DNA from 2 places in the Arthrobacter sp. CAL618 genome. Region 1 is predicted to be linked to the other one. Evidence: riboswitches for the same ligand, from Rfam matches in the RefSeq annotation. Region 1 holds a riboswitch; the other holds the start of a gene.
What was found. A riboswitch is a leader RNA that binds a small molecule or an ion and turns the genes downstream of it on or off. The one in region 1 is predicted to bind thiamine pyrophosphate.
Positions count from the first base shown of each region.

Region 2: it holds a riboswitch for thiamine pyrophosphate, as region 1 does, so the genes downstream of both, K728_RS0114245 (ECF transporter S component) here and K728_RS0115555 (3-oxoacyl-ACP reductase) in region 1, are expected to answer to the same signal.

Region 1 covers NZ_ASZW01000255.1:7,699-13,254, forward strand. Annotated here, with positions in the region: partial or broken gene K728_RS19690 (metal ABC transporter permease) at 1-1,024, shown strand, start outside; gene K728_RS0115550 (metal ABC transporter permease) at 1,021-1,992, shown strand; gene K728_RS0115555 (3-oxoacyl-ACP reductase) at 2,157-2,948, opposite strand; TPP riboswitch at 3,002-3,110, opposite strand; gene K728_RS0115560 (thiazole synthase) at 3,559-4,347, opposite strand; gene thiS (sulfur carrier protein ThiS) at 4,352-4,588, opposite strand; gene thiO (glycine oxidase ThiO) at 4,585-5,556, opposite strand, start outside.
Region 2 covers NZ_ASZW01000240.1:1,198-7,115, reverse strand. Annotated here, with positions in the region: gene K728_RS0114275 (Na(+)/H(+) antiporter subunit C) at 1-467, shown strand, start outside; gene K728_RS0114270 (Na+/H+ antiporter subunit D) at 464-2,074, shown strand; gene K728_RS0114265 (Na+/H+ antiporter subunit E) at 2,071-2,655, shown strand; gene K728_RS0114260 (monovalent cation/H+ antiporter complex subunit F) at 2,652-2,909, shown strand; gene mnhG (monovalent cation/H(+) antiporter subunit G) at 2,913-3,308, shown strand; gene K728_RS0114250 (DUF4235 domain-containing protein) at 3,316-3,576, opposite strand; TPP riboswitch at 3,714-3,831, shown strand; gene K728_RS0114245 (ECF transporter S component) at 3,900-4,517, shown strand; gene K728_RS0114240 (ABC transporter ATP-binding protein) at 4,523-5,918, shown strand, end outside.

The DNA of each region.
Region 1 (5,556 bases):
GATTGTTGGGGCCGCCGTCGCCGGTCTCATCGGGGCCGGCGCCATCGTCGCGGTCGAGCGGACCAGCCGCATTCGCCCCGATGCGGCGATCGGAGTCGTGCTCTCAGGGTTCTTCTCCATCGGCATTGTCCTGCTCACCTACATCGCCGGAACAAACAACGCCAACCAGGCCGGACTGCAGAACTACCTTTTCGGTCAGGCCGCGGGCCTACTCGAAGAGGACGTCACCGTTTTCGCCGTCCTGGCGGTCACAGCACTGGGATTTACCGCATTGATGTTCAGGGTTTTGAAAACCACCCTGTTCGATCAGGCGTTCGCAGCCTCGTTGGGGTTACGGGTGCGCGCGGTAGAGTATCTGATGACCGCACTGCTGGTAGTCGCCGTCATTGTCGGCATCCGCACCGTCGGCGCGATACTCATGGTCGCGATGATCGTCGCTCCTGCCGCCGCCGCCCGGCAATTCACCACAAGACTCGCCTCCATGCTGTTGCTGGCCGGGCTCATCGGCGCCGCTGTCGCTGTGACTGGGGCATTGATTTCCACCGCCACCCAAACCCCTACAGGTCCGGTCATTGTCCTGACCGGCCTCGCCGTGGTCCTGGTTTCCCTAGCTCTGGCTCCCCGCCGCGGAATCCTCTGGCGTGCGCACAAACTCCGCCGGGACCGCCGGGACCGCCAACGGACCGGTCTCCTTGCCGAGATTGCCGCCGCCGAACGGACAGGACAGACGCTCACACCCGCGTCCCTAGCCGGGGACGCCCGGACCCGGCGCCGGGCACTACACGACCTGGAGAACTCCCGTCTGCTACAGCAGTGCGACGGGCAGCTCCACCTGACCGGAGCCGGCCACACCGCTGCACAGCCGATCCTGGAACGCGAGCACCTATGGACAGCATGGCTCAAACACGGACATCAACTCGACTCCCCGGTGGTCCGGGAACCGAATCCGGTGGATATCCGCGGAAGCCTCGGAGATGATGTCGCCGACCAACTGCTCGCCCTCACCCGGGCAGAGGCATCATGAGTTCCGCCCTGGCCATCATGGTCACCGCAGGCCTGACCGCCACAGCCTGCGGCCTGCTGGGACCGTTCATGGTGCTCCGGCGCACCGTCCTGATGGCCGACGCCGTCTCCCACGCGGTACTGCCGGGCATTGTCCTGATCTATGTGCTCTTCCATACCCGGGCGCCGCTACCGGTCATCATCGGAGCCACCATATTCGCCGTCCTCTGCGTCCTCTGCGTCGAGGCCCTGCGCTCCAGTGGGCTGGTAAAGGCCGACGCCGCGATAGCGCTAATCTTCCCCGCCCTGTTCTCGATCGGTGTGCTGGGCATCAATCATTACGCTTCGGACATCCACCTGGACCTGGACTCGACGATCTACGGTGAGATCGCGTTCGTTCCCTTCCGCACCATCGACGTACTCGGCACCGAATTGCCGCAGGCACTGCTCGTAATCGGCACCATTGCGCTTCTGAACGCGGTCCTGATCACCGTGTTCTGGAAACCAATCAAAGTAAGCACCTTCGACCCAGGCTTCGCCCGGACGATAGGTATCCGACCGCAGCTGGTCTCACAATTGCTGCTCGTTGCGGTCGCCATCACCGCAGTGACAGCGTTTGAAGCGGTCGGGGCGATCCTCGTTATCACCCTGCTGATTGTCCCGGCCGCCACCGCCTACCTGCTCACCGACCGGATCTGGCTCATGATCACCGTAACTGTCGCCATCGGCTGGACATCAGCCATCGCCGGCTACCAAGGTGCGGCTGCCCTGGACGCCTCCATCGCCGGCGCCATGGGCGTCATCGCTACCGCCTGCTTCACCCTGGCCCTCGTGGCATCACCAAAATACGGTTTGGCAGCTCGCTTTATCCAACGCAGGCAAGGCCGCCGCCGCACAGCCCGCTCTGACCACAGAAGGCGGAACCCGGTAGACCGTCAAGACGATGTGGACGCCGGACGCCGATCGACCTCCTGGAAACAGGGCGAATAAGCAAAGAACACCGCATTCAAGCAACCGCCCGACAGTACGGCGGCTGCTCAAAGTAGTTGATGTCCCCAGCCCGATCAGCTAATGACTGTGAAGGCGCCGTGCTGCTTCATGCTGTCCAAAGCCGAAGATAAACAGATTCGAGTGCAGATGGCGGCCCGCTGATATCACCCCTTCACTAACCCGCCGTCCACGATCAGATTCTGCCCGGTTACCGACCGCGACCATGGGGAGGCGAAGAACAATGCGGCATCCGCGAACTCTTCCGGAGTAGTGACCCGGCGCAGTGGGGTCCCGGCGGCAATGACATCAAAAACTGCCTCCGGTGTTGCCGAACTGGCATCCGTGGTGCGTAGCAACCCACCCGAAATCATGTTCACAGTTATCCCCTCTGGGCCCAGATCATGCGAGAGTGTGCGGGTCAGCGAAAGCAGTGCCGCTTTCGCCGCCGTGTAGTCGTGGTACGGAACGACCGGGTGCTGAAATAGATTGGTGCCCACATTGATGACACGCCCAAAGTCGGCCGCCTGCATCCCAGGCAATACCGCCTGCACAGTGTTCAAGGCCCCCCGTACGGTACCGGCGAACTGCTGATCCAGATCTTCCCACCTCAACGTGTCCGCGTGCGGTCGGGCTTCGCCGTTGAAGGAGAAGTCAGTCAACGCATTGTTAATGATCGTGGTAATAGGGGAACCGAAATGTGCTCCTGCTTCCTTGACCATGGCAGAGACCTGCTGCGCATCACGCACATCCGCCCGGATAGCCACAGCCCGTTCAGGAAAAGTTGCCGCCGTTTCCCGGGCCGCGTCCGCACTTTCTAGATAATTGATCACCACGCGGGAGCCTTCATTCAGGAAAGACTGCACTAGGCGGGCGCCGAGCCCGCGGCCACCTCCGGTGACCAGTACTACCTGATCACGGATGGAAAGGACGTTGGGGGAGGATGTTGTGGACTGCATGAAGATCACCTTTCGACCGGTGACGAAGGCACGAAGCGTAGATGCAGATAACCGTTCACCGGTGCTGACATCCCTTCGCCAGTACTAACTGGAGCAGGTTCACCGGGTTTGATCTCAGCCCCTGGCCGACTTTCGCCGTGCCGGGCACCCCGTGTCACTTCCACCGACCATATCCCATAAGGAAACCTGTTAGCACGACGTCTTACACTCGCCCGGCCTGTCTCCGGCTGGTGGTATGTCGACCATAACGACCCCGAATGATCACCGCTATTGAGGACGCGCAGAGGCTGCAGTGTTTTCTGTTGGGTGGCATCAAGGACATTGACTGATCGATGCTGGCTGGCATGCGCTACATCATTTGTGCAAACGCGGAATGGATCTTCGGCCAGCCTCTCGATGACGGCACTCCTGGACGTCTAGTCACTTCTCTGCCAGCATCGGTGAAGGCGAGTGTTACGTATCCTGGACACTGTCACTCGATAACGCAGCACACCCTGCAGCTGAGCCAACAATAGTGATCTCCACAAATCTCATCCCGGCGGACGCCGCCGATCTCTCGATGTTCAGCGTAGATAGGGTTTTTCGTACCCGTTGTCACGGATTTCGGATATCAGCACATTTGTTCGAGGTGGGGGCGGCCTTGGGTGGGGGAGGAGGCTTGGGCGTGGGTGCGTTTGGGTATCCGGCCGGCTTGTGAGGCAAGTCGGCCGGCGATAACGGCGTGTTTGAAGGCTGTCGCCATTACTATCGGGTTCTGTGCTCTGGTGACTGCTGTGGCGAGCAGGACCGCGTCGCAGCCCAGCTCCATTGCCAGTGCGGCGTCGGAGGCTGTGCCGATCCCGGCGTCTAAAACTATCGGAACTGTTGCCCTTGAGGCGATGAGTTCGATGTTGTGGGGGTTTAGGATACCCAGCCCCGTCCCAATAGGGGACCCCAGGGGCATAACGGCTGTAGCTCCGAGTTGTTCTAGTCGTCGGGCCAGGATGGGATCGTCGTTAGTGTATGCGAAGACCTTGAAGCCTTTCGTGACCAGTGTTTCGGTGGCCTCGATGAGTTCCAGCGCATCAGGTAGCAGGGTTTGTTCATCGGCGATTACTTCAAGTTTTATCCAGTCCGTTGCCAGTGCCTCCCGCGCCAGTTCAGCGGTCATGACCGCTTCGCGGGCAGTGAAACATCCTGCCGTGTTCGGTAATATCCGGATCCCTTGCTCGTTGAGTAATTCGAACAAGGACCCACCCGTCTCGGGGTTGTACCTTCGCAGCGCCACGGTTGTCAGTTCCGTTCCCGATGCTGCCAGAGCCGCCCCCAGGCCTTCCAGGCTTGGGGTTCCCCCGGTTCCCATGATCAGCCGGGAGCTAAGCGCAACCCCGTCGATTGTTAACGCGTCGTTGTCAGTCAATGTTTTATCCTCCCTGGACGGCGGTAAGAATTTCGATGTCGTCACCGTTCTGGATGGTTACCTCAACCCAACGGGTGCGGGGTACGAGCTCGGCGTTGACTGCAACGGCTACACCCAACTGTTTTTTATCGATTGGTTGCCCGGCATCGGTCAACTCACGGCCGGTCAGCTCGGTGATTAGGTGCTTGAGGGTGGAAACCGAAACGGTATTCCGGGGTTGTCCGTTCAATGTGAAGCTCATAGGGCAATCCTTACTTCATCAGGAAAACTGTTATGACGGGAAGCATCAGGACGGGACGCTTCGGCGAAGTGCCCGAGGTTACTGAACCGGTCGGGTCGGAATCGCTCGATGTCGATCTCCGGTATGTTTTGGCTGATCAGGTCCGCGCAGAGGCGGGCGGTGATCGGTGCCAGCAGCACCCCGTGCCGGAAGAAACCGGTAGCGACCACAAGTCCACGCACATCGGAGCCGTCCGGCTCCCTGCACCGGCCAAGCAGGGGAGCGTTGTCCGGGGTCCCCGGTCGGGGGCGGCAGAGGGCTTCGAGCAGTTCGAGTTCCGCGACTGCCGGGATCAGCGTCTGAGCATCCCGGAGTAGTTCGTAGACACCTCCCGCGGAAAGCCCCGCGGACCCGTTTTCCCGTTGAGTGGCACCTATCACCACCGTTCCATCCTGCCGGGGCACCACATATATGGACGACCCGCGGACCAACCCGCGGACCGTGGAGGTTATGAGCGGTCGAAGGTGTTCGGGTACGCGCAGGCGGAGAATGTCCCCGTACACCGGACGTAACGGTAGCCGCAGCCCTGTCGGCAGGCCATCAATGTTTACCGCACCGAGCCCGTTAGCCAGGATGATCTCATCAGCATCAATCCGCTCTCCGTTCTCCAACAACACACCGGTCACAGCAACACGGTCAGTAGCATCGTCATGGATAAGTGCGGAAACCGAAACGGGCACCGTGCGCGCGGTCGTCTGTTTGGCTAGTGCTGCTTGGAGGGCAACGGCCATAGCCCGCGGATCAACCTGATGATCCTCAGGAACCAGGAACGCTCCTGAAAGCTGCGGGCCGAGCAGCGGCTCCAGACGCCTCGCCTGACTAGTGGTGAGTGCTTCCACCTGAAGCCCAAGACTTGACTGGACAGAGCGCAGGTCGGTCAGGGCCTGCCGATCCGCCGCATCGACACCGGCGACCAGGGTATGCCTCCG
Region 2 (5,918 bases), on a different contig from region 1:
TCATGGCAGCCCTCTTCGCGGGGGGCATCTACCTGCTGCTGGAACGCAGCCTGACCCGGGTCCTGCTGGGTCTGATCCTGCTGGCCAACGGCGCCAACATCCTGTTGCTTTCCGCTGGCGGTCGGGCCGGCGTCGCCCCCCTGTACTCGGAGGAGATCGCCGCCGACGCCTACTCGGATCCGCTGCCCCAAGCCCTGATTCTGACCGCCATTGTGATTTCCTTCGCCGTGACCGCCTTCATGCTGGGCATCATCTACCGGTCCTGGGTGCTGGGCCGCCGCGACGAGGTCCAGGACGATATGGAGGACCGCAGGGTCGCCAGTCAGGGCAGCTTCGACGCTGAAGACGACGCCGATGTCCCCGAAGAAACCACCGAGTTCACCCCGCTGGAGGAAGCCGAGGAAGCACCCGGCTCTCAAAACGCGGGCGTCCTTGATCTTCCCTCCGAACCGAAGGAGCCACGGTGAACATTGCAAGCCTCGCACCGCTGGCCGTGGTCCTCCCGTTCCTTGGCGCAGCGGTTGCCTTCCTCCTGATCCGGCATTCCCGCTCGCAGCGGGCGGTCAGCATTTCGACCCTGAGCATCACACTGATCCTCGAACTGTTCCTCCTGCAGAATGCCGCAGAGCACGGAGCCACCGCGGTGTTCATTGGTGGGTGGATGCCGCCGTTCGGCATCACCCTGGTGGTCGACCAGTTTTCCGCCCTCATGCTGGTTATTTCGACGGCGATCAGCCTCGCGGTGCTGATTTACGCCACCGGGCAGGGCATGACCGACGGCGATGAAGACGGCCCCATCTCGATCTTTCACCCCACCTACCTGATCCTGGTGGCCGGCGTCTCCAACGCGTTCATGTCCGGCGACCTGTTCAACCTGTATGTGGGCTTTGAAATCCTGCTGACGGCCAGCTATGTGCTGATGACCCTCGGCGGAACCACCCAGCGGATCCGCGCGGGAGTGACCTACGTGGTGGTCAGCGTGGTGTCGTCGCTGCTCTTCCTGATTGCGATCGGCATGATCTATGCCGCAACGGGAACCATCAACCTGGCCGATCTTGCGGTGAAGCTCGGGGAGATCGACCCTGCCACGCAGATGATGCTGCACCTGATGCTCTTGGTGGCGTTCGGAATCAAGGCAGCCGTTTTCCCCCTGTCCTTCTGGCTGCCTGACTCCTATCCGACAGCGCCCGCACCGGTAACTGCCGTGTTCGCTGGCCTGCTCACCAAGGTGGGCGTCTACGCAATGGTGCGCACCGAGACGCTGCTCTTCCCGGGCGACCGCATCAACACCCTGCTGATGGTGGTGGCAATCCTCACCATGGTGGTGGGGATCCTCGGGGCCTTGGCGCAGTCGGATATCAAACGAATGTTGTCCTTCACCCTGGTCAGCCACATCGGGTTCATGATCTTCGGGCTGGCGATCTCAACCGTCGTCGGATTGGGCGCCGCGATCTTCTACGTGGCGCACCACATCACGGTGCAGACCAGCCTGTTCCTGGTGACCGGGTTGATTGAACGCCGTGGTGGGACCGCCAATATGGATCGCCTTGGTGGGCTCGCCAAGCTATCGCCGCTACTTGGCGTACTGTTCTTCATCCCGGCAATGAATCTGGCCGGAATACCGCCCTTCTCCGGGTTCCTCGGCAAGCTGGGTATCCTGCAGGCCGGCGTCGAACTGGGCACACCCATCGCCTATGTGGCGGTTGGCGCCAGTGTGCTCACCAGCCTCCTGACCCTGCTGGCGATTGCCCGCGTCTGGAACCGCGCCTTCTGGCGCCGCCCCGAAGACGCACTGCACCCGGATCCCATCCTGCTCGCCACCAAGGCAGACGGATCAGCCGTTCGCACCTCGCAGCGCGTCAACAGCGAGACCACTGGGCGGTTCTCCGGGCGCAAAGCGGTGAACCTGCTACCCCGCACCATGGTCGGTCCCACCATGGGCCTGGTCGGTCTGGGAGTCACCCTTACCCTCCTGGCGGGTCCGTTGTTTGAAATCAGCGACAACGCTGCGCAGAACATGCTGGAGCGGACCGATTACATTGAAGCGGTCCTGGGCGAAGGGATCGCGCCATGAGCCGACAGAAGATCCCCTTCATCACGGAACTGCCCCTGATTATCTGGCTGGTCATCGTCTGGGGCGCACTGTGGCAGGACTTCAGTCCGGGGAACCTCATTTTTGGCGGCCTGATCGCCTACGCAGTGGCCAACCTGCTGTACCTGCCGCCGGTGGAGCTCAGCGGCCGATTCAACGTGTTGTACGCGGTCCCGTTCATCGGACGATTCCTGTACAAGCTCGTGGTGGCGAGTTTCGAAGTGTTTTGGCTCTCGCTCACGCAGGGCCCGAGGCTTGTCAACGCGGTGGTGGCAGTCCAGCTTCGGAGCCAGTCCGACCTTCTGGTGACCGTCACCGGGCACGCGCTCTCCCTGATCCCCGGATCGCTGGTGGTGGAGGTGGACCGCTCTACCTCCACGCTGTACCTGCACTGCCTGAATGTGAAGACGCCGGAGGGTGCGGCGAAGATCAGGTCCGATGTGCGGGCCACCGAAGCCTGGCTGATCAGGATTATGGGAACCCGGGATGATCTGGCGCTGCTGCAGACTGAGGTCCGGTTCGATCAGGAGAACGAAGAGCGTGAGGAGGGGATCCGGAAATGACGAGCGCCGTAATTATTGTGGGACTGTTGCTCGGATTCGCCGCCCTGTGCGCTTTGTATCGGATTGCGCGAGGCCCCTCGATCCTGGACCGGGTGCTCGCGATCGATGTGCTGCTCGCCATCATTGGTGGAGCGCTGGCCGTGGACATGGCAGTGAACCGGCACCTGGACAATATTGTGCTTCTGGTCGGGATTTCGGTGATCGGATTCATTGGATCCGTGACCGTCGCCCGGTTCGTCACGGACAGGAAGTAGGGCATGAGCGAGACTCTCATTGACGTGGTGACAGCCGTTCTCATGATCGGAGGGGCACTGATGTCGGTTGCTGCCGGCGTCGGCCTGCTCCGTTTCCCTGACCTCCTCACCCGGATGCACGCGGCAACCAAACCTCAGGTGCTGGGACTGCTGCTGTTCCTTCTGGCCATGGGCTTACAGATGCGCAGCTGGGTGTTGATCCCGGTCCTGCTGGTGTGCTGGATTTTCATGCTCCTCACCGTCCCCGTCTCAGCCCACATGGTGGGCCGGGCGGGATACCGCACCAAACACCTGCGGCGAGACCTGCTCAGCATGGATGAACTTGACGAGGTGGTGGAGAACGCCGCCAACAAGAGGGCGCCCGGCCGGAATCCGACCGAGCGCCCCGATGAGACGTAAATAGGACCTACGTCAGGTCGCGGGACTTCGCGAACCGGTTGGCTGCCCGCTGCGTGGTGCGGTTGGTGAGGACCTGCAGGACGGCGCGCACGGCACCGGAGATCAGCGCGAACGCGAGGGCGGAACGGAGGCTGTTTTCGAGCCCGTCCTCGTCCTTCGGTGAGGCTTTGCCGGTGGTCTTGTGCCAGATGAAATCCACGACCTTGGCTCCGGCGATGCCCGCGCCAAGGCTCAGTGCTACGCCCAGCAGTTTCATAAGCTGATTCATGGTGTCTCCTTCGATGGTGGCTCTTTTCTCAAGCCTAGCGTTTTCCTGTTGAGGTGAGACGCACCAGCACAGCCGGGAGCCCGCCGCCGGCCACCGTGGTGGGTACGAACCTCTCAGGTGTAGAGTTGAAATTGCTAAACATACGACAGGGGAGCGCCGTCCATCCAGATGGACGGGCGCTGAGAGTGCGGCCTACCGCAGACCCTCGAACCTGATCCGGCTAGTACCGGCGAAGGGAGTCGAGTATCTCAGGGTGCCCGGCCGGTGGCACCCGCCATGGGCCCGGATACCCTCCCCTCCTGTACCTCAGGAGGTAAATTCACATGGCTTCATCAACTGCACCAACTCAAAACACGTCGACGCTGCGCGCCCGATATCAATGGCGGGTGGTCGACATTGTCGTTGCCTCGGTGGTGGCGGTCGCCGTCGGGGTGGTGTTCTTCGCATGGTCGGCCGGCTACACGGGCATCGCTGCCTTGACCGGAGCGTTCCCGCCGTTGGCCGGTCTCTACACAGGTGGCTGGCTGATCGCGGGGGTACTTGGCGGTCTGATCATCAGGAAACCCGGAGCAGCCATCTACTGCGAAGTGCTGGCTGCAGCGGTTTCAGCGCTGCTGGGCACCCAGTTCGGGTTGACCACGTTGCTCTCCGGAGCCATTCAGGGCGTCGGGGCCGAGCTCATCTTCCTCTTGTTCCTGTACCGCAGGTGGAACCTCGGGGTGGCTTTGCTCGCCGGGCTTGGCGCGGGCCTGGCCCTCTCGATCAGCGAGAACATCCTGTACAACGCCCTCTGGGCCTTCGAATGGCAACTGATGTACGTGGTGTTCGCCTCGATCTCGGGCGTGATTATCGCTGGCCTGGTGTCGTGGCTGGCGGTCCGTGCCCTGGCCAAGACGGGGGTGCTGTCGGCTTTCGCCTCCGGACGAACGGCTGACGTCTAACCGGTATGGCTGACCACGGAAATACGCCGTCGGCCGTCAGCATCAGCGCGCAAGGCTGGAGCTGGCGGCACGCCGGCCGGAAAACCCCGGCGGTCCGGGACGTTGACCTGACAGTAGCGCCCGGAGAACGGGTGCTGCTGCTCGGCGCGTCAGGGTCCGGGAAGTCGACCCTGCTGCACGGGTTGGCTGGTGTCCTCGGCGATGAGGGGCAGGGCGAACAGCACGGTTCCCTCACCCTCGACGGGCGGCCTCCCGGTGAGGTGCGCGGTCGCGCGGGGCTGGTGCTTCAGGACCCGGACTCTCAGATTGTGCTGGCCCGGGTCGGTGACGAGGTGGCCTTCGGCGCCGAGAACCAGGCCGTACCGCGCGACCAGATCTGGCAGCGGGTTCGGCGGGCGCTCGACGACGTGGGGCTTGAGGTGCCGTTGGATCGGTCCACCAGTGCGTTGTCCGGCGGCCAGAAGCAACGCCTGGCGTTGGCGGCGGTGCTGGCGATGCAACCCGGGCTCCTGCTGCTTGACGAACCGACCGCCAATCTCGACCCGGCCGGTGTGCTGGAGGTAAGGGACGCCGTCGGGCGGGTCCTGGACCGCACCGGCGCCACCCTTGTGGTGGTAGAGCATCGGGTGGCGGTGTGGGCCGATGTGGTGGATCGGGTGGTGGTGCTGGCGGCCGACGGCGGGATCCTCGCCGACGGCCCCCCAGGCACGGTGCTGACCGACGCGTCGACCCGGGCCCGGCTGGCGGCGGCGGGGGTGTGGCTCCCCGGTCATCAACCGTCGGTTCCCACGCAGCTATCCTCACCGGGGGAGGAGCTGCTTACTGCCAGGGGACTATCAGTGGCGCGGGCCAAACGGGGACCGGCGGTGCTCGACGGCGTCGACGTCGCCCTCACCGCCGGCTCATCCCTGGGCATCGTGGGCCCCAACGGTGGCGGAAAATCGACGCTTGCGCTGACCCTGGCCGGGTTGTTGCCGGCGCGGGGAGGCCAGTTGGAGGCCGCACCGGCCCTCTCCCGCGGAGCCGGGAGTAGCCCGCACGCCTGGAAATCAGCGCAACTGGTGACCAGGATTGGGACGGTGTTCCAGGAACCCGAGCACCAGTTCCTCACCAACCGGGTGATCGACGAGCTGGAATTTGGTCCGCGCCGGCTAGGGGGTACTGACGAGGCGGCGGTCCGGCGGCGGGTGGATCCCATCGCCGAGCGGTTGAGGCTGACCTCCCTGCTGCAGGCAAACCCCTTCACCCTGTCCGGCGGTGAAAAGCGGCGGCTTTCGGTGGCGACCATGCTGGCAACAGACCCGGACATCCTGGTCCTGGACGAACCGACCTTCGGGCAGGATGCCAACACCTGGGCCGAACTCGTCGCGCTGCTTGCCGAACTGATCCAGGACGGTGGCA